DNA from 2 places in the Pleomorphomonas sp. PLEO genome. Region 1 is predicted to be linked to the other one. Evidence: riboswitches for the same ligand, from Rfam matches in the RefSeq annotation. Region 1 holds a riboswitch; the other holds the start of a gene.
The links. A riboswitch is a leader RNA that binds a small molecule or an ion and turns the genes downstream of it on or off. The one in region 1 is predicted to bind FMN.
Positions count from the first base shown of each region.

Region 1 (9,482 bases):
CGTTCGTTTGAAGCCGGGCGTCTACGACATCACCTGCGGTCTCCTCTCCAACCCGCGCGGTAAGCTGACGGTGACCGCTTCGGCGCGCTCGGAGGCGGAAAAAGCCAAGCCTCCGCTCAAGGCATTCATCGGCCCGCTGTCCGAATACAAGGTCTATCTTGCCCTGCAATCGGGCCAGATGATTCAGGCGACAAAGGCGCTGGCAACGGCTGTCGACATTGGAGATTCCACGGCTGCCAAGTCCGCCTATGTCGCTGCCCGGACCGCATACCGGCACGTCGAGGCGGTGAGCGGCCGCATCGCCGATCTCGAGAACGCCATCGATCCGATCGCCGCCTATCTCGCTGGTCGCGAGCAAGACCCAGCCTTCACCGGGTTCCATCGTGTCGAGTTCGGGCTCTGGCGAGATAATTCGACCGCTGGCTTGAAACCCGTCACCGACAAGCTGGCCGCGGACGCGGTGGCATTGCGGGACCGCCTCAAGGCCGTGAAGTTCGAACCGGCCGACCTCGCGAGCAATGCGGCGCGCGAGGCACGGCGGCTTGCCGAGGGACCAGTGATCTCCGGCGACAGTCTCTACGCCGGCGACGACCTCGGCGAATTCGCAGCTGCCGTTGATGGGCTTGAGAAGCCGGTGTCGCTGTTGCAGCCGCTTGCGAACGACGCGTCGCCCGATGCGACCAAGGCTGTGAGCGATGCCTTCGCGGCGGTGAGGGCCGAAATCGTCAAACTCGCCGGACCGGGCGCGGTGCCTGTCGCCTATTCCGAAGTGCCGCCGGACGCCCGCAAGGCACTGTCTGCCACGTTCGTCGCGCTCGCCGACGCTATCGACCGGATCAATCCGGCGCTTGGGTTGGAGTAACAAGGATGCTCGATCCGAAGGATCTCCGCCGCCCCTCGCTTTCTCTCGATCGTCGCCGGTTGCTGAAGGGGCTCGGTGCCACGGCAATCGGTAGCTCGCTCGCAGGTGTCGCCAAGGCTGAAACCGCGCATCACTCGGTCGCCGATGCCCCGGTTGCCAACGCGGCGAGCCAGATCGACAGCGTTGCCTATCTCGGCATCCATCAGGCCGGCATCGTCAATGCCCGCCCGGCCAATGGCATGGTGGCGAGCTTCGATGTGCTGGCCAACGATGCCGGTGAGCTCGAGACGCTGTTCCGGACGCTGACGGCACGTATCGCCTTTCTCACTGTCGGCGGTCCGGTACCCGTTCTCGACCCAAAGCTGCCCCCCACCGACTCCGGTCTGCTGGGCCCAACGGTGCGGCCTGATAACCTGACGATCACCGTGTCTCTTGGTGCCTCGTTGTTCGACGAGCGGCCGTGGCTCGCCCCCTTGAAGCCGAAGCATCTCTCGCGGATGACCCGCTTCCCCAATGACGCGCTCGATGCCGAAATCTGCCACGGCGATCTAACCATTCAGATCTGCGCCAATACGCAGGACGCCACGATCCACGCGCTCCGGGACATTATCAAGGCATCGAGCCGCCAGTTGATCCTGAAGTGGAAGCAGGAAGGCAACGTGCCGGTCATTACGCCGGGGCCGGATGGCCGCGCCGAGAGTGCCCGCAATTTCCTCGGCTTCCGCGATGGAACCGCCAATCCGGACTCTTCGGACGCCACCGAGATGGATCGCGTGGTTTGGGTGGGGCAGGAGGATGGCGAGCCGGCCTGGGCAATGGGCGGCAGCTATCAGGTGGTTCGCATCATCCGCAATTTCGTCGAACGATGGGATCGTACGCCATTCGGCGAGCAGGAGCGCATCATCGGTCGCACTAAAATGACCGGCGCGCCACTCGATCGCCGGGATGGCCGCGAGTTCGACGTGCCTGATTTCGCGGCCGATCCCGAGGGCAAATCAACGCCCATGGATGCCCATATCCGGCTTGCCAACGCCCGCGACGAGGCTTCGAAAGCGCATACGATCCTGCGGCGGCCGTTCAACTACTCCAACGGTGTCACCCGCTCTGGTCAACTCGACCAGGGACTGCTGTTCATTTGCTATCAGGCAAACCTCGAACGGGGCTTCATAACCGTGCAGCGCAAGCTCAACGGCGAACCGCTCGAGGAATATCTCAAGCCAGTCGGCGGCGGCTATTTCTACACGCTTCCCGGAATTCGCGACGCTTCCGATTACCTCGGCAGCTCGTTGATCGCCGCTGCGCGCGGCGCCTGATCCCATATCCATTTCATGAAGGGAGACCGAAACATGCGTATTTCCGGCCTTGTCGGTGCTTCGGCGCTGACGCTCATCCTCTCATCCGGCGCCTTCGCCCAAGAGGCCAGCCTCGATCTCGTCGAGCCGATTGCCGAGTACAAGATCTACGTCTCGGAGCAGGTCGCTAAGCTGGTGCAGGACACCACTGCCTTTACCGCTGCCGTCAAGGCCGGCGAGGTGGACAAGGCCAAGGCGCTGTTCGCGCCGACGCGCGTTTCTTACGAGGCGATCGAGCCGATCGCCGAACTGTTTTCCGACCTCGACGTTTCCATCGACTCGCGCGCCGATGACTACGAGAAGGCCGAGGCGGACCCGGAATTCCCCGGCTTCCACCGCATCGAGTACGGCCTGTGGGAGAAGAACTCGACCGAGGGCCTTGCGCCGGTGGCAGACAAGCTGCTCGCCGACGTCAAGGAGCTGGAAAGCCGCATCGCCTCGCTGACTTTCCCGCCCGAGAAGGTCGTCGGTGGCGCAGCCGTGCTGATGGAAGAAGTGGCGGCCACCAAAATTTCCGGTGAGGAAGATCGCTACAGCCACACCGATCTCTGGGATTTCCGCGGCAACTTCGACGGCTCACGCAAGATCGTGGATCTGGTCCGGCCGCTGATCGCCGCCAAGGAAGCCGACTTCTTGAAGACGGTGGACGCCAACTTCACCACCGTCGATACAACGCTCGCCAAGTACAAGGATGGCGAGGGCTACGTCACCTATGACAAGCTGACCGAGGATGATCGCAAGGTGCTGGCGGCGGCGGTCAATACGCTGGCCGAGGATCTGTCGACTTTGCGCGGCAAGCTCGGGCTTGATTGAGGTCGAATTTCCGGGATTGAGGAAGGCGGCGGTCCGAAAGGGCCGCCGTCCTCGTTTGTGGGGATGTCAGCCCGCCTTGATTTTGTTCAGCGTTGCCAGCGTCTCGACGCAGGCCGCCGCCGCTTCGCGGCCCTTGTTGGCAGCGTCATCGCGGCTGCGGACCAAGGCTTGTTCGTCGGTGTAAGTGGTGAGAATGCCGAAGGTGATCGGCACGCCGGTGGCGAGAGTGGCCTGCATCAGTCCGGTGGCGGCACCGAGGCTGATGAACTCGAAATGCGCCGTGTCGCCCTTGATGACGCAGCCGAGGCAGATCACGCCGGCATAGCGGCCGCTTTTGGCTAGCGTCTGGGCAAGAAGCGGAATCTCGAAGGCGCCGGGAGCCGAGAAGATATCGCCATCGAGCAAAGCTACGCCGCGTTCTTCGAGCTCACGACGCGTGCCGGCAAGAAGGCCGCCGGTTACCTCCTGATTGAACTGGCTGACGACGACCGCAAGGCGCGGTGGCGTAGGGGAAGCTGTCATTGGATCCTCACGAGTCATGCTGGCAAAGGCTGTGGCCGAAGCGCTGGCCCTTGGTGGCAAGGTAGCGGCGGTTGAACGGATTGGGCGGGATGATGAGCGGCACTTGCCCGACGACATCGATGCCGTAACCGGTGAGCGCATCGGCCTTGGCAGGGTTGTTGGAGAGCAGACGCAGGCGGTCGATGCCGAGCGCCTTCAGGATCTGCGCCGCGATCCCGTAATGGCGGGCATCGGCCGGTAGGCCGAGGGCGGTGTTGGCGTCGAGCGTGTCGAGGCCGCCGTCCTGTAGCGCATAGGCGCGGATCTTGTTGGCAAGGCCGATGCCGCGTCCCTCCTGGCCGCGCAGGTAGACCACTACGCCACCCTCGGGGTCTTCGGAGATCAGCCGCTGAGCCTCATGCAGTTGCGGACCACAGTCGCAGCGGAGAGAGCCGAGCGCGTCGCCCGTCAGACATTCGGAGTGAACGCGGACGAGCGGCGTTTTGCCCAGAGGGCGACGCACGATGGCGAGATGTTCGACGCCGTCGACAAGGCTGCGGAAGGCATGGACCCGCAACACGCCATCAGCATAGGCCGTCGGAAGGTCGGCGCTCGCCACCTCCTCGACCAGGGGCTCGGTCGCCCAGCGATGTTCCACCAGCTCTGCGATGGTGAGGACCGGGATATCGTGCTCCCTCGCGAAGCGGTCGAGTTCGGGCCTTTGGGCCATGTGGCCGCTCTCGCCCATCACTTCGCAGATGACGGCGGCGGGCGACAGCCCGGCGAGACGAACAAGGTCGATCGCCCCCTCGGTGTGGCCATTGCGGGCGAGCACGCCGCCCTCGGCCGCCCGGAGCGGGAATACGTGGCCAGGCGAGACGATGGCGCCAGGCGCTACGGCCGGGTCGGCGGCGACGCGGATGGTGTGCGCCCGGTCATAGGCCGAGATGCCGGTCGTAATGCCTTCGCGCGCCTCGATGGAGACGGTGAAGGCGGTGGAGCGGCGGGCACGGTTCATCGCCACCATCGGCGAAAGACCGATCCGGTCGATCTGTTCGCCGGTGAGCGCCAGACAGATCAGACCGCAGGCCTTCTTGGCCATGAAGGCGATGGCTTCGGGCGTGGCGAACTCGGCGGCGACGACCAGGTCGCCTTCGTTTTCCCGGTCCTCGTCATCGACGAGCAGGACCATGCCGCCGGCCTTCAGCCGGTTCAGTGCGCGAGATAGGGCTTGCATAGTGCCTCCACGTATTTGGCGATGACGTCGACCTCGACATTGATTTCGTCGCCGAGAGCGGCAGCCGACAGGTTGGTGTTGTCCCAGGTGTGGGGAATGATGGTGATGCCGATGCGGGCACCATCCCGTGCCGGTTCGATGGTGTTGATGGTGAGGCTGATGCCGTTGAGCGAGATCGACCCCTTTTCGACGCAGTAACGGGCGATCGCGGCGGGCAGGTCAAACTCCAGGCGGCGGGCGTCGCTGTCGGGCGTTACCGAGACAAACGTTGCTTTGCCATCGACGTGGCCCTGGACCATGTGGCCGGACAGGCGATCAGCGAGCGCTACCGAGCGCTCAAGGTTGACCACTGAACCGGTTGTGAGACGGCCAAGATTGGAGCGAGACAGTGTTTCGGGAGAGAGGAAGAAGCGGGCCGTGCCTGCCTCGTCCATCTCCGTCACGGTGAGGCAGACGCCGTTGACGGCGATGCTTTCGCCGAGTTCAAGGTCGGACCAGCCGGTTGGAATGGAGACCACCAGCGAGCCGCCGGTGGCCTCGGCCGTCCGGACCGCGACGGTCCGGGCGATGATGCCGGAAAACATAAGGTTTCAGCCTTTCTTGTTGTGGTTTCGAGAAACGGTGACGCGGTCGGGAGTGCCGTCCCCGATCTTTCTGATGGTGACGTGCTCGTCCCAGATGTCGGTAGCGAGGATGGCGGAAGTCAGTATCGGCCCGGCCTCGACCAGGACCTCATGGACGCTCTCCGTGCCGAGACGGGTGAGTGCTTCGCCAATGTCGGAGAACAGTATCGGCCGCAGGCCGCGCCGTGCCGCTTCGGTGAGATAGTCGGCCGGCACACGGCTGCCGCGGTCGAGAATGGCGAGGATTCGGCGCTTGTCCGGATGGTCCGGGAGCCGGCGGACGGTGAATTCCGGGTTGTCGGCCAGGATCGTACCGCTGCCGGTGAGGATGGCATCGGCGCGGCGACGCATGCGGTGGGCAAGCGTCAGAGAAGTTTCCGACGTGAAGGTGCGGTGGCCCACCGGCGGGATCATCGATCCTGTGTCATCAAGTGCCTGCTTGACCGTGACGAAGGGGAGGCCGGTGGTCACCCATTTGACGAAGGGGGCGATGAGGCGCTCGGTGTCGGCGGCGAGGCGACTGGCGTCGGGATGGTCGAATTCAGAGAGGAAGCGAACGGAGAGGCCGGCCGCGGCAAGACGCGCCGCGCCGCCGCCGTCGACGCGCGGATTGGGATCGGTCTCGGCGATCCATACCTCTCGGGCAGGCGTTGCCAGGATCGCCTCGGCGCAGGGCGGTGTGCGGCCATGGTGGTTGCAAGGCTCCAGCGTGACCACCACGGTGTGAATGCGGTCGATCGTGCCAGCCGCGTTGCAGGCGGCAATGGCGCGAGCCTCGGCATGCAGATCGCCGGCCTTGCGATGCGCCTCGACGGCGAGACTATTGCCGACCGCGTCAAGCAGCACGCAGCCGACCGGCGGATTGGGGGATGTGGCGCCAGCATAATCGGCCGCGACGGCGATCGCGCGTGCAAAGGCATCGGCAATGACGCCGGCAGGCAGAGAAGAACTGGTCAGGTCGTTTAAAGCGCCCATGCGGTCCTCGATCCAATGATCGAACGCACTGGGGGCGCAAGCAAACGCGCAAGCACGCGCGCCTCCGCACAGGAGGACACACGTGTGGCGTCAGCCGTTCTCTACCATCCGGACTATACCGTCGGCCCCGGAATCACACCGGATCTGCTGACCCCGCTCCCAGAAGGGAACGGGCGCTCGCGGGCTGACGCGCTTTCGCGCGATTACCGCCGGTGGGGAATTTCACCCCGCCCCGAGAACGTTCACCGCCATGAAAGGCGGCATCCAAAAGCATAGGCATGACGATCCAGACGCGCAAGATCGGATCGATTACGAAGCGCGCCGTGCACGCGATCGTGTTCGGCGCGCCTCCCCGGCGTTATTTTACGGCGTAGGCGATGGGAGATACGAGATCCTTGCGGATGTCTATTACCCGGTCCTTCGGGAGCATAGCATTGTCCACCATGAAGGCCTGATCGCCCTCGAGATTGGTGATGTCAGCGTCGGTCAGCGTTGGCGTGAAGTCATAGAGCGGCAGCTGCGCCTTTGCATCCTCGACCGAGATCTTCTGCTCGTCCGCGGCGATCTTCAGCGCTTCGTCAGGCTTGGCCGCCAGGAAGTCGAGCGACTTGCGATGGGCAGCGAGATATGCCTCGACGAGGTCAGGGTGCGCGTCGATGAATTTGCCCGATGCGGCGATCACCGTGGTCGGTTGGATGAGACCCTCGCCTGTGGCGAGCGTCTTGCCACCAGCCTTCTCGACGGCGATGGCGTTGTTGCCGGCCAGCGTCGCGACGTCGATCTGACCTGAGAGCAGGGCGGCGCGGGCCGTCGGCAGGTCCATGTTGATGTAGTCGACGTCATTGATGGTGAGGCCGGCGGAGGCGAGGGCCGCGGCCAGGAGCTGATGCAGGGTCGTTCCCTTGGGGCCGGCAATCTTCTTGCCCTTGAGATCGGCGAGGGTGAGCGGACCATCATTGCGGGTCATCAGCGCGAAGGCCTTGGGCGAACGCGAATAGACGGCGATGATGCGGACATCGACGCCGTTGGCCTTGGCGAGGATGGCCGAGGCGCCGCCCAACACCGAGGCGACGTCGATGGCATCGGCGGCGATGGCCTCGGTCTGCTTGGCGCCCGAGGTGATCTCGGGACGCTCGATCTTGATACCCTTGGCACCAAAATCGGCTTCGAGGATACCTTCGTGCTTCTCGACGATCGACGGCACATTGAACGGCGCGGTGACGTAGGTGACGCGCAGGGCCTCAAGATCGGCCGCGAGCACGGGGGATAGTGCACTGGCGAAGAACGCGACGGCGAGGGTAAGGCGGGTAATCGGCTTCATGGATTCCTCCTGGATTTGATCTCGGAATTGAACGGATCGGCGCCGCCGACGAGGCGTGCAAGAATTTGGCGGCGGAGGTCGACGACCGCTGGGTCGGTTGCCTCGCGCGGAAACGGCAGATCGATGGCGACGCGATCGACAACGCGGCCGGTCGTCATTTCGATGACGCTTTCGCCGAGCAATACGGCTTCTTCGACGTCATGGGTGACCAGCACCACGGTGGGGCGGCGCTCGCGCCAGACGTCGACGAGGACACGCTGCAGGCTGCGACGGGTAAATGCGTCGAGCGCCGAGAAGGGTTCGTCGAGAAGGAGAATGTCGGGTTGCTGTGCCAGGGCGCGGGCGATGGCGACGCGTTGCGCCATGCCGCCGGAAAGTTGCGCGGGCAGGGCGCGCCTCGCCTCCGTGAGGTCGACCAGCGTTAGGGCCTCATCGACGCGGGCTGCGATGTCGGTATTGATTAGTCGGCTTTTTAATGGGAAGGCGACGTTGGCTGCAACGTCCAGCCAAGGCATCAGCCGCGCCTCCTGAAAGACCACGCCGATGCTATGGGCAGGGTCGCGTCGGACCTTGCCCGAACTGGGCTCGGCGAGACCGGCGAGCAACCGGAGGAGAGTGGTCTTGCCGCAGCCGGAGCGACCGACGACGGTGGTGATCGAGCCTGTCGGAAAAAGCTCGCTCACCTCGTCGAGGGCGCGGACGTTGCGGCCGGCGGCGTCGTAATGACGGCTCGCGTCGATCAGTTCAAGCACGGGCGGCCTCCAGGTCGGCGGATAGCCAAGGGAAGGCACGACCGACGGCGAGGCGGAGCACGAGGTCGGACAGGAGGCCGATGGCGCCGATGACCAGGATGCCGGCCAGTACGATGTCGGTGCGGGCAAGGTTTTCGGCGTCGATGATCATGTAGCCGAGGCCGGCCGAAGAGGCGATCAGCTCGGCACCGACCAGCGCCCTCCAGCTATAGCCGAGGCTGATACGCAGCCCCACGACAAGTTCCGGCAGTGCCGATGGCAGGACGATGCGCATCAGGATTTCGCGGCGGGTGAGACCGGCGACACGGCCGACCTCGATCAGCTTTGGGTCGACGCCGGCGATCCCGCCACGAAAGCCGAGGAACACCGGAAAAAACGAGGCGAGGACGATGATGCCGAGCTTCTGGGCCTCGCCGATGCCGAGCCAGAGGATCAGCAGCGGTATGAGGGCGAGCGGCGGTACCTGACGGATGAACTCCAGAAGCGGGTCGAGCACGGCGCGAGCCAGCCGGATCGCCGATAGCAGCACGGCAAGTGGCAATGCCAGCGCCACCGACAGCGCAAAGCCGAGGAGCACGCGCTGAAGGCTGACCAGCGTGTGTTTCAGAAGAGCGCCCGAAGCGACGAGATCGGACAGAGCGCTGACCACGGCCGAAGGTGCCGGCAACAGATAGGCGTTGGTCCACCCCTCTCGGCCGGCCAGCCACCAGATCATGGCGATGGAGGCGAAGACGGCGGTGGAGGCGAGGAAGCGTCTGGCTGGCATGGCGGCTGTTATACGTCCAAAGTCTACGCTGTCGAGCGTTATGAGGAAATGTTGAGAATGCAAATCATAAATGGTTTCAGACGTTTGCGATACGCGTTATACCGGACAAACCCTTTGCCTTTGGGCGCGGATGCAAGATGATCGTCACCGCCTTCGACTGTTCCGATCCGATGACTTTGGCGGCGCGATTTCGCCCGCTGCGGCATTTTGCCTTTCTCGATAGCGCGCTCGCCGGTTCGTCTTTCAGCCGTCACGCCTTTCTTGCCGCCGACCCTTTCGC
Region 1 is NZ_CP166625.1:3,294,020-3,303,501, forward strand. It holds gene efeO (iron uptake system protein EfeO) at 1-862, shown strand, start outside; gene efeB (iron uptake transporter deferrochelatase/peroxidase subunit) at 868-2,175, shown strand; gene efeO (iron uptake system protein EfeO) at 2,209-3,027, shown strand; gene ribH (6,7-dimethyl-8-ribityllumazine synthase) at 3,094-3,549, opposite strand; gene ribB (3,4-dihydroxy-2-butanone-4-phosphate synthase) at 3,557-4,765, opposite strand; gene AB6N07_RS15265 (riboflavin synthase) at 4,741-5,349, opposite strand; gene ribD (bifunctional diaminohydroxyphosphoribosylaminopyrimidine deaminase/5-amino-6-(5-phosphoribosylamino)uracil reductase RibD) at 5,356-6,363, opposite strand; FMN riboswitch at 6,456-6,607, opposite strand; gene AB6N07_RS15275 (ABC transporter substrate-binding protein) at 6,722-7,684, opposite strand; gene AB6N07_RS15280 (ABC transporter ATP-binding protein) at 7,681-8,436, opposite strand; gene AB6N07_RS15285 (ABC transporter permease) at 8,429-9,202, opposite strand; gene pabB (aminodeoxychorismate synthase component I) at 9,340-9,482, shown strand, end outside.

Region 2 (9,482 bases), 250 kb from region 1:
GCCGGGCCGGTGTTGGGCGATCCAGTGCCAGGCGATATCGATCCGGCGGGGTACCCAGACCTTATCATGCGAAAGCACGTAATCTACAAAACGCTGAAGCGCGGCCACTCGGGCCGGTCGCCCGACGAGGCGGCAATGCAGGCCAACGTTCAGCATCTTGGGACTGCCGTTTCGGCCCTCCTCGTAGAGGACATCAAAAGCGTCCTTGAGGTACGTGTAGAACTGATCCCCCGAGTTGAAGCCTTGATTTGTCGCAAACCGCATATCGTTGGTGTCGAGCGTATACGGAATGATGAGATGCGGCCCGCTGGGTCCCTCCACCCAATAGGGCAGATCATCGGCGTAGGAGTCCGACGAATAGAGGAAACCGCCCTCCTCCATGGCGAGTTCGTTGGAGTGGATCGAGGCGCGGCCGGTATACCAGCCGAGCGGCCGCGATCCCGTGACCTCTTCGTGGAGGCGGATGGCTTCGAGCATGTGCTCGCGCTCGGCCTCCTTGGTATAGTCCTTGTAGTCGATCCACTTGAGGCCGTGGCTGGCGATCTCCCAGTCGGCCTCCTTCATGGCCGCCACTATCTCCGGATTGCGAGCCAGCGCGGTGGCAACGCCATAGACCGTGACCGGCACGGCGCGGGAGGTGAACAGGCGATGGAGCCGCCAGAAGCCGGCGCGCGAGCCGTATTCGTAAATGGACTCCATGTTGGCGTGCCGCTGGCCCGGCCAGGGCTGGGCGCCGACGATTTCCGACAAGAAGGCTTCGGAGGCAGCGTCGCCATGGAGAATGCAATTCTCGCCGCCCTCCTCATAGTTGACCACGAACTGCACCGCGATGTGAGCGCCTTCCGGCCAAGCGGCGTCGGGAGGATTGCGGCCGTAACCGACCATGTCGCGGGGATAGGTCTTATCGATCATGTCGCGTCACCTCGTCTGCTTGAGCGATTTACCGGCGCCAACGCCGGAGCAGCTAGAGCGGAGCGCAGCCGGCTCAGTGCGTGATCTCATCGTCGGGGAATGAGCCCCCCACGTCGAGCGTCAACTCATCTTCCTTAGTACCGTGCGTGCGCGCCAGCCGGTTCCACGCACGCCAGCCAAACGGAATATAAGCAAGGTAAAGAATGGTCAGAATGCTGAGGACATGGAATGGATAGCTGACCAGCAGCATGGCCAGGATAACAACGCCGATCAGGATAGGCACCACCCATTCGCGTTGGATGCCACCATATTTTTTGCCCGAGAAAGTCGGCACGCGGCTGACCATCAGCGCCGCGATCAACACGACATAGGCAACCACCACCGGTGCCGCCGCTTGCGGCACGTCGATGCCGACACGATCGATATAAATCGGCAGGAGCACGGCGAGCGCACCGGCCGGAATCGGCACCCCGGTGAAAAAGTTGGCCTGCCAAGCCGGCTTGTTCTCGCCCAACATCGTGTTGAAGCGAGCAAGACGCAAAGCACCGGCGATAGCGAACAGCACCACGGCAACCCAGCCGAAGGAATTGATGTCGTGGAAATTCCACACGAACAGCAGCAGCGGCGGTGCAACACCGAAGCTGAGGAAATCGCTAAGGGAATCGAGTTCGGCACCAAATTTTGAGGTGACATGAAGGTAGCGGGCGAGCCGACCATCGAGCCCATCGAGCACGGCGGCGATCAGAATGGCGTAGACCGCCATATCCACGCGCCCCTCAAAGCCCATGCGGATCGACGTGAGCCCGGCACACAGCGACAACAACGTCACGAGGTTGGGAATCACGCTCCGGATCGGAATACGACGAACCCGCTTCGGACGTTCAACGGCTTCCGGATCGGGATCAAACGGCGGGAAAAGTCCAGGCATTACCGTCCGCCTCAGGCCACACGCACGAAAGGCGTCTTGGTGATGCCGTCGATATCGGCGAGCACAGTCTCGCCGGCGATCGCCCGCGTACCTTCGGAGACGAGCGCCGTCGCCGTCGTCGGTAGATAGACGTCCACACGCGAACCGAAGCGGATGAGGCCGAAGCGATCGCCAACGGTAAGGCTCTCGCCCTCTCGCGTGAAGGAGACGATACGCCGAGCAATCAGACCGGCGATCTGAACCACGCCGACGATACGCCCGTCTGGTCGCTCGATCACCAAGCCGTTGCGCTCGTTGTCCTCGCTGGCCTTGTCGAGCTCGGCGTTGATGAACTTACCGGCCTTGTAGGCGATGCGGGTGACGCGGCCAGTGACCGGCGCTCGGTTTACGTGCACGTCGAACACGTTCATGAACACGCAGATCCGGAACAGCGGCTCGGAACCCAAACCGAGTTCACGAGGCGGCACGGCGAGGCCCACCGACGAAATGCGACCATCAGCCGGCGAAACGACGAGCGAGTTCGACACCGGCGTGACGCGTATGGGATCGCGGAAAAACAGAGCGCACCAGATGGTGAGCGCCAACCCGATCCAGAACAGCGGTTCGAACAGCCAGCCGAGCAGCACGGTCGCCGCCAGGAAAATCAGGATGAACTTGTGCCCTTCCGGATGGATCGGCGGCACGGCGTTCCGGATCGATTTCAGCACCGACATGTCATTCAAGCCCGTAGAACGGCGGGGCAACCCCGCTAAGAGAAACGGACTTTTCGCACGAATGAGCGACACATGCAAAGCCGGTCGCCGCCACTCGCCGGTTGTTCACACCGCTTTCGCCAAAAGACGGCGGCCGGAGCATTCGCTCCGCCCACCGTTGCCGCCATCCTCAAGCCGGCACGGGCTCGTCACCACCCCGCGTCGCGGTCTCCGTGCGCAGCAAGTAGAGTGATGCGCCGATAATCAGGATAGCGCCGCCCCAGAGATAGCCGCTCGGGGCATAGGCAAAGACCAGCCAACCGGCCAGCGTGTTGAGCGGCAGGCGCACGTTATCGAAGGTCTGGAGATAGGAAGCGTCAGCGCGCGCATAGGCGAGCGTCAGAAGATATTGCGCCGCGGCGGTCAGTGCTGCCAACGCCACCACCACCCAAAGCACCGTGCCTGCCGGCAGTGCGAAGGCGGCTCCCACGTCGAACCCGGTTGAAGTGAGCAGGAAGGCGGCATTGATCGGAGTGAGCAGCGCCAGCAGATAGATGGTCACCGAAGCCGGACTCTCAACGGCGGCGAGCTGCTTGGTCATCACCGACGAAGCCGCCCACATAGCCGCCGCGCCGAGCGGCAACAGGCTATAGACCGAGAAGCTGTCCGACCAAGGGGCGAGGATCAGCATGCCGCCGATAAACCCGACGACCGTGGCCAGTGCCCGATGTGGGCCGATACGCTCACCAAGGATGAGCCGGGCCGCCACGATGACGATGAACGGCGAGGTCATATCCACCGCCACCACTTGGGCGATCGGCACGCCGGCTGCCAGCGCACCGACGAAAAACTGTACGCCGAGCGTTGCGAAGACGACGCGAACGATATGCGCCACCGGATGGGCGGTGTGGAAGGCGCCGGCACCGAGCTTCAGAAGCGTGGGCAGGAAGAAGACGAGTGACAGGCCGTATTGCCAGAAGGCGAGCGCCTGCGATGAGAAATGGTAGGTTCCGGTCACCCACTGGGTGAGCACATTGATAGCGGCGAAGACGACGCCGGCCGACACCATGTAGATCGCCCCCAGCACGGGAAACGACTTGGTCTTGTTCGGGCTCTGATTCAAGGTTCGGATCCTTAAGACAAGGAACGACACGGAATCAGGGCGATCGGGTCATGAAGACAATCGGTCGCGGCCGGCAAACACCGTCGCGAACGGGATTTTCAGCATACCCTTCTCTTTCATCCGGACTGTACCGTCGGCTCCGGAATCCAACCGGATCTGCTGACCCCCGGCCTTACGGCTGGAGCGCTCGCGGGCTAGACGACTCACGCCGCCATTACCGCCGGTGGGGAATTTCACCCCGCCCCGAGAATGGTTGCCAGTGTGGGAACCCACGCCGACACAAAGACTTTAGTCCGAGAAGCATCGGAAATCAAAGGCGACACACCGTTTCCGCGCGCATGACAGTCATGTTCTCCGACATGTGATCGCTATCCCCTCGACCCTTGACCGCGCTTCCGCCATAAACCGGACGAAACGTGAGAAAGCCATGCTTATTCCGCTGATTGTCGCCTGCGCGCTCTTTATGGAAAATCTGGACAGCTCGGTGGTCTCCACCTCGCTACCGCAGATCGCCATCGATCTCGGTGTCGATCCGATTTCCCTGAAACTGGCCTTCACCAGCTATCTGATTTCGGTGGCTGTCTTCCTGCCGATCTCCGGCTGGATGGCGGACCGTTTCGGTGCCCGAACCATCTTCCGTCTCGCCATCGTGGTGTTTGTAACCGGGTCGATACTCTGCGGCCTGTCGTCATCACTCGAAGGTTTCGTCGCCTCCCGCATCGTCCAGGGCGCCGGCGGCGCGATGATGGTGCCGGTTGGCCGGCTGGTAATGCTGCGCTCGATTCAGAAGTCCGATTATCTGCGCGCCATGAGCTGGCTGACGGTGCCGGCCATGATCGGCCCGGTGCTCGGGCCGCCGCTCGGCGGCTTCATCACCACCTTTTTCCAGTGGCGCTGGATCTTCTGGATCAATATCCCGATCAGCATCGTCGGTCTCATTCTCGTCAGCATTTTCATCAAGAACTACAAGGAAGAGAATCTTCCGCCGCTCGATACGCGCGGTTTCGTGCTGTCCGGCATCGGTCTCGCTGGTTTCGTATTCGGCGTCGCCGCCGGCGGCATCGGCGTGCTGCCAACCTGGCTCGACATCGCCCTGATCACGGTCGGCGCGGCTTCGCTCTATGCCTATGCCCGCCACGCGGTGGAAACCCCCGAACCGTTGATGGACTTGAATCTCTTCCGTTTGCCGACATTCCGCGTATCGGTGCTCGGTGGTCTTCTGTTCCGCATCGGCGTTGGCGCCATTCCCTTCCTTCTGCCGCTTCTTCTTCAGCTCGGCTTCGGCATGACGCCGTTCGAAAGCGGCATGCTCACCTTCGCCACCGCCGCCGGCGCGGTATTCATGAAGTTTTCAGCGCCTCGCATCGTCCGGGCCTACGGTTTTCGCATGGTGCTGATGGTCAACACGCTGTTCACCACCGCATTCCTCTTGGCTATTATCTCTTTCAGCAAGGAGACATCGCATCTGGTGATCTTCGCTGTGCTGCTGGTTGGCGGTTTCTTCCGCTCCTTGCAATTCACCGCGCTCAATGGTCTCGCCTTTGCGGAGGTGGACAATCGGCATATGAGCCACGCCACTTCGATCTCCTCGGTCGGCCAGCAGATCTCGGCGGCGCTCGGCGTCGCGGTTGGTGCCACCGCCCTTGAGATCACCCGCTCGATGCGCGGCGACATGGCCGTCCTTCCAACGGACTTCATTCCGGCCTTCCTGGCGCTGGCGGTGATCGGCCTTCTCTGCATCCCGATCTATGCCCGGATGTCGCCGAACGCCGGTTCTGAAGTCTCCGGCCATCGCGCCGCCGAGGCCGCTGGGGAGGCGTCAGTCTAGCCGAGTCGCCGGATCGATATGAGTGCCGCTCCAGCGCGCGCCCTTCCAGGGGCGCCACCACCGATAGGTTCGATCGATCGTCTCTGGCACCGGATCGAAGCCGGACGAGCCCCAGGGATTGCAGCGGAGAATGCGGGCAAGGCCCATCCAGCCACCGGCCCATAAGCCGAACCGGCCGATTGCCTCGTCGGTATAGCTGGAGCAGGTGGGAAGATGACGGCACTGCCGCCCCATCAAAGGCGACAAAACGATCTGATAGACTCGTATCAGTCCCCGGCCAACAAGACGCCCCGGCGTCGACCGACGAGTCGTAACGTCTGAATTGACGTGGCCGCCTTCATCGCTATGTCGCTGTCCGCATTCGCACATGGCCGATTCCTAGCCAGCGACACGCGCGGCGGCGATATCGTCAAGGCAAGCAACCACCGCCTCGAACACCAGCATGGTCGAAGTGTGTCGCGCCTTGAAGTCGCGCACCGGCTCAAGATAGCGAAGCTCGGCAAAGCGACCGGCCGGCGGCGCGGCGCCCTCTTTGAGCATGGCGAACATCTCGTCACGCGCCTGCCTGAGTTCGGCGGACGTGGCACCCACCACGTTTTTAGCCATAACGGCCGCCGCTGCCTGCCCCAGCGCGCAAGCCTTCACCTCGTGAGCATAGTCGGCAACGACGTCACCTTCTAACCGGAGATCGACGGTGATCCGCGAGCCGCATAACTTGGAATGGCGCGTCGCCGTGGCATCCGGCCCGGCAAGACGGCCGACGCGGCCTATGTTGCCGGCCAGTTCAAGGATGTGCGCGTTATAGACGTCGTCGAGCATGCTGACACCTTCGGCGGACGGCCAAGCATAATATCCAGCTTCTCGCCAACCGCCTTTGAACTCCGGGGCACGACGCGTATATAGGCCTGAGACGGCCTTCCCGCCAAGCGCGGAGACAAGCCGGACGTTGTGGCCTCCGCGAGAACCTGCGCGAGACCCCAGGAAGGACCAAGCATGGACGATGCCATCTTCACCGCCAGTGCCCGCAAAACTCGCCGCCCAAGCCGCGAGGAAGCCGAGGCCGCCGTCCGCACGCTCATTGCCTATGCCGGCGAGGATCCGGAACGTGAGGGGCTACGTGACACCCCCAAGCGCGTCGTCAAAGCCTATGCCGAGCTTTTTTCAGGCTACAGCCAAACCGACGAGGAAGTGCTCGACCGCATCTTCACCGAGGTAGCCGGCTACGACGAGTTGATCCTCGTTCGTGACATCCCTTTCTATTCGCACTGCGAGCACCATATGGTGCCGTTCATCGGCAAGGCCCACATCGCCTACTACCCAACCTCAGGTGTCGTTGGTCTCTCCAAGCTCGCCCGCATCGTCGAAATGTACGCCCGTCGGCTACAGACGCAGGAAACGATGACCGCTCAGGTCAGCAATGCCATCGAAAAGGTGCTGAAGCCGCGAGGCTGCGCCGTGCTGATCGAGGCGGAGCATCTTTGCATGGCGATGCGCGGCGTGCAGAAGCCGGGCGCGTCGACGGTGACCGCCCGTTTCACCGGCTGCTTCAAGACCGACCCCACCGAACAGGCCCGCTTCATGATGATGCTGCGCGGCGAAGGCAAGTGATCCCGACATGACGTCCGAGACGAAACTGTTCCCGCCCGCCGGCAATAAGGCGGCGCTTGAGGCGGGTGATGTGCTGACCCCGCGCTTCGGCCCGGACGGCACGATCGCCTGCGTCACAGTCGACGCCGATAGCGGTCAGGTGCTGATGGTCGCCTACATGAGCGCCGAGAGCCTCGCGCTGACCATTCAAACCGGCGAAGGCTGGTATTGGAGTCGGTCACGCAACGAGCTCTGGCACAAGGGCGCCACCTCCGGCAACGTACAGAAGGTGGTCGAACTTCTGACTGACTGCGACCAGGACGCGCTCGTATTGCGCGTGCGCGTGGACGGCACCGGCGCCACATGCCACACTGGACAGCTCTCCTGTTTCTACCGGCACGCTCCCATCGGCCAGAAGGCGGCCGAGGGCCCGGTGAGGCTCGAACACATCGGCGGCGACCGTCTTTTCGACCCTGTCAAAGTCTACGGGCATGGGCACTGAGGGCCTTGCCGCGTTTTCCCTTGATTGACGGCGGTCGGCCGGCCTGCTGATAGTCGCGCCGTCGCCGTTCAGTCATAAAGGTCGGCATGCCCCGCCAGGTCTTCGTCCTCTTCGCGCTGCTGATGCTGACCTTCATGTCAGTCGCCTCCGCGCACGAGCACGGCATGGCGCACACCCCGTCACAGCTCACCGAGACAACGGCGCCTGTTGCCCCGACCGCGACGACACAAGCCCTCGATCATGCTGTCGTTTGGCTTGCCTCCTCCAGCGCTTCCCTCTGCTCTGACGCGCGCGACGCCTGCCGCAATCATAGCAAGTTTACCGACTGCACCTGCCCGGCCGCCTGCTCCGGCGTATTCAGTGTGACTGCGACAACGACTCTTCTTTTAGCCGCGGTCTCCGCTGCCGCGCCTAGCAGCGTCCGGCGCCTGTTGGCCACGTCCTCCGCGCCACCGACGCCACCACCCCGCGCCTGATCGTCTTCCGAACGACCATCCATCAACGGACCATTTGCCACAGTCGCCGGCCGCAGTGCCGCGTCTGTCGGCACGGAGACAGACGATCATGCCTATGACTCACTACATGCAGCTGCTGGCCAGCAACCAGCCCTGGAACCTTATCCTGTTCATGGCTGTGCCGGTGATCCTCGCCGAAACCATCGCCATTGCCGAACTCTATCTGCTGTATACGCGCCATCTCGATGGCGCCGTGCGGAAGGTAAGCCGGATCGCTGGATCGATCGCCGGCATCTACTTCCTCGGCGTCTTCCTCTACCTGTTCTTCACCGCCGTGGTGCCCCTGACCATTGGTGGCGCCTGGCGTGGGCCGGCTGACGTGATCGCCGTCGGCTTTTACCTGACCGGCGTCATCCCGCTCGGTGGTATCGCATTGATCGATCTTGGCTTTCTCTGGAAGGGCCGCACTCCTGAGGCGCGGCTCGGCCTGCATGCCGGCTTTGTGGCGCTGTTCCTGATCGTCGCCCACGTGGCGATGATTTTTGGCATGCTCGACCCGACGCTACTGACCGGCACAGACCCGATGGCAGCAATGCCCGGCATGGCGCCCTGACAATCGACCAGGCGGCGGGCGCACTATTGCCCGTCGCCGCAATTACTCGATTGGGAGATCAAACGGTCAGGTTATGGCTTTCGTCGCCAAAGCTGAACCGGATGCCGGCTTCCTCGTCCCGCGACCAGGCAACGATACCGTCCAACACCATTTTCTGTGACGGGATACGAACGATGACCGGATCACCCGGTGCGAACAACATTCCAATGGTACGGACACGACAGCCGCTATGGCTGATGTTTTCGACAATGCAGGCGATATCGCGCGGGTCGGAATGGACCAGAGCCGGCCAGTGGCAATTCAATCGCTCCGCCCGTCGCTGCTCACCAACCCTCACGTTAGGGTTGCGCAAGCGGGTAATGAGCTCCGCCATTTCTCGCTTTGACAACTTACGGTCTGTATGCACGCCCGAATATCCGTCATTGGCAACAACCTCAACTTGGGGCTTTCTCGTTAATCCTTGGTTTACCCCGTCACCATTTGGCCAATGATCGTAGGAAAAATTCGGGATTTGCATCATCAGTCGCGGCGGAGCTATCCTAAGGGCTAATCCGTATCCGAGCCTCGCATTCTGTCCATGTCCCATTCGTTTTCACTGCGCACTGTCGACGGGCTCGCCGCTGTCAGCAAGGCCGACTGGGATGGCCTCGCCAACCCCGGCTGGGAGACAGGCGCGCGCGGCGCCATCCGTTGGATGAGTGACGAACCGCCCTTCCCCTACAATCCCTTCATCAGCCATGACTTCCTGCTGATTTGCGAGGAGGCGGGATGCGCGACCGCCGAGACCGGCTGGCTGCCGAGCCACCTGCTCCTCGAAGACGAGGACGGTCATCTCATCGGTG
Region 2 is NZ_CP166625.1:3,043,148-3,052,629, reverse strand. It holds gene puuE (allantoinase PuuE) at 1-912, opposite strand, end outside; gene pssA (CDP-diacylglycerol--serine O-phosphatidyltransferase) at 986-1,840, opposite strand; gene AB6N07_RS14140 (phosphatidylserine decarboxylase) at 1,852-2,562, opposite strand; gene AB6N07_RS14135 (DMT family transporter) at 2,723-3,655, opposite strand; FMN riboswitch at 3,760-3,910, opposite strand; gene AB6N07_RS14130 (MFS transporter) at 4,083-5,483, shown strand; gene yidD (membrane protein insertion efficiency factor YidD) at 5,475-5,852, opposite strand; gene AB6N07_RS14120 (iron-sulfur cluster assembly scaffold protein) at 5,862-6,302, opposite strand; gene folE (GTP cyclohydrolase I FolE) at 6,477-7,091, shown strand; gene hisI (phosphoribosyl-AMP cyclohydrolase) at 7,099-7,572, shown strand; gene AB6N07_RS14105 (DUF6803 family protein) at 8,137-8,640, shown strand; gene AB6N07_RS14100 (PilZ domain-containing protein) at 8,699-9,160, opposite strand; gene AB6N07_RS14095 (GNAT family N-acetyltransferase) at 9,218-9,482, shown strand, end outside.
Region 2: it holds a riboswitch for FMN, as region 1 does, so the genes downstream of both, AB6N07_RS14135 (DMT family transporter) here and ribD (bifunctional diaminohydroxyphosphoribosylaminopyrimidine deaminase/5-amino-6-(5-phosphoribosylamino)uracil reductase RibD) in region 1, are expected to answer to the same signal.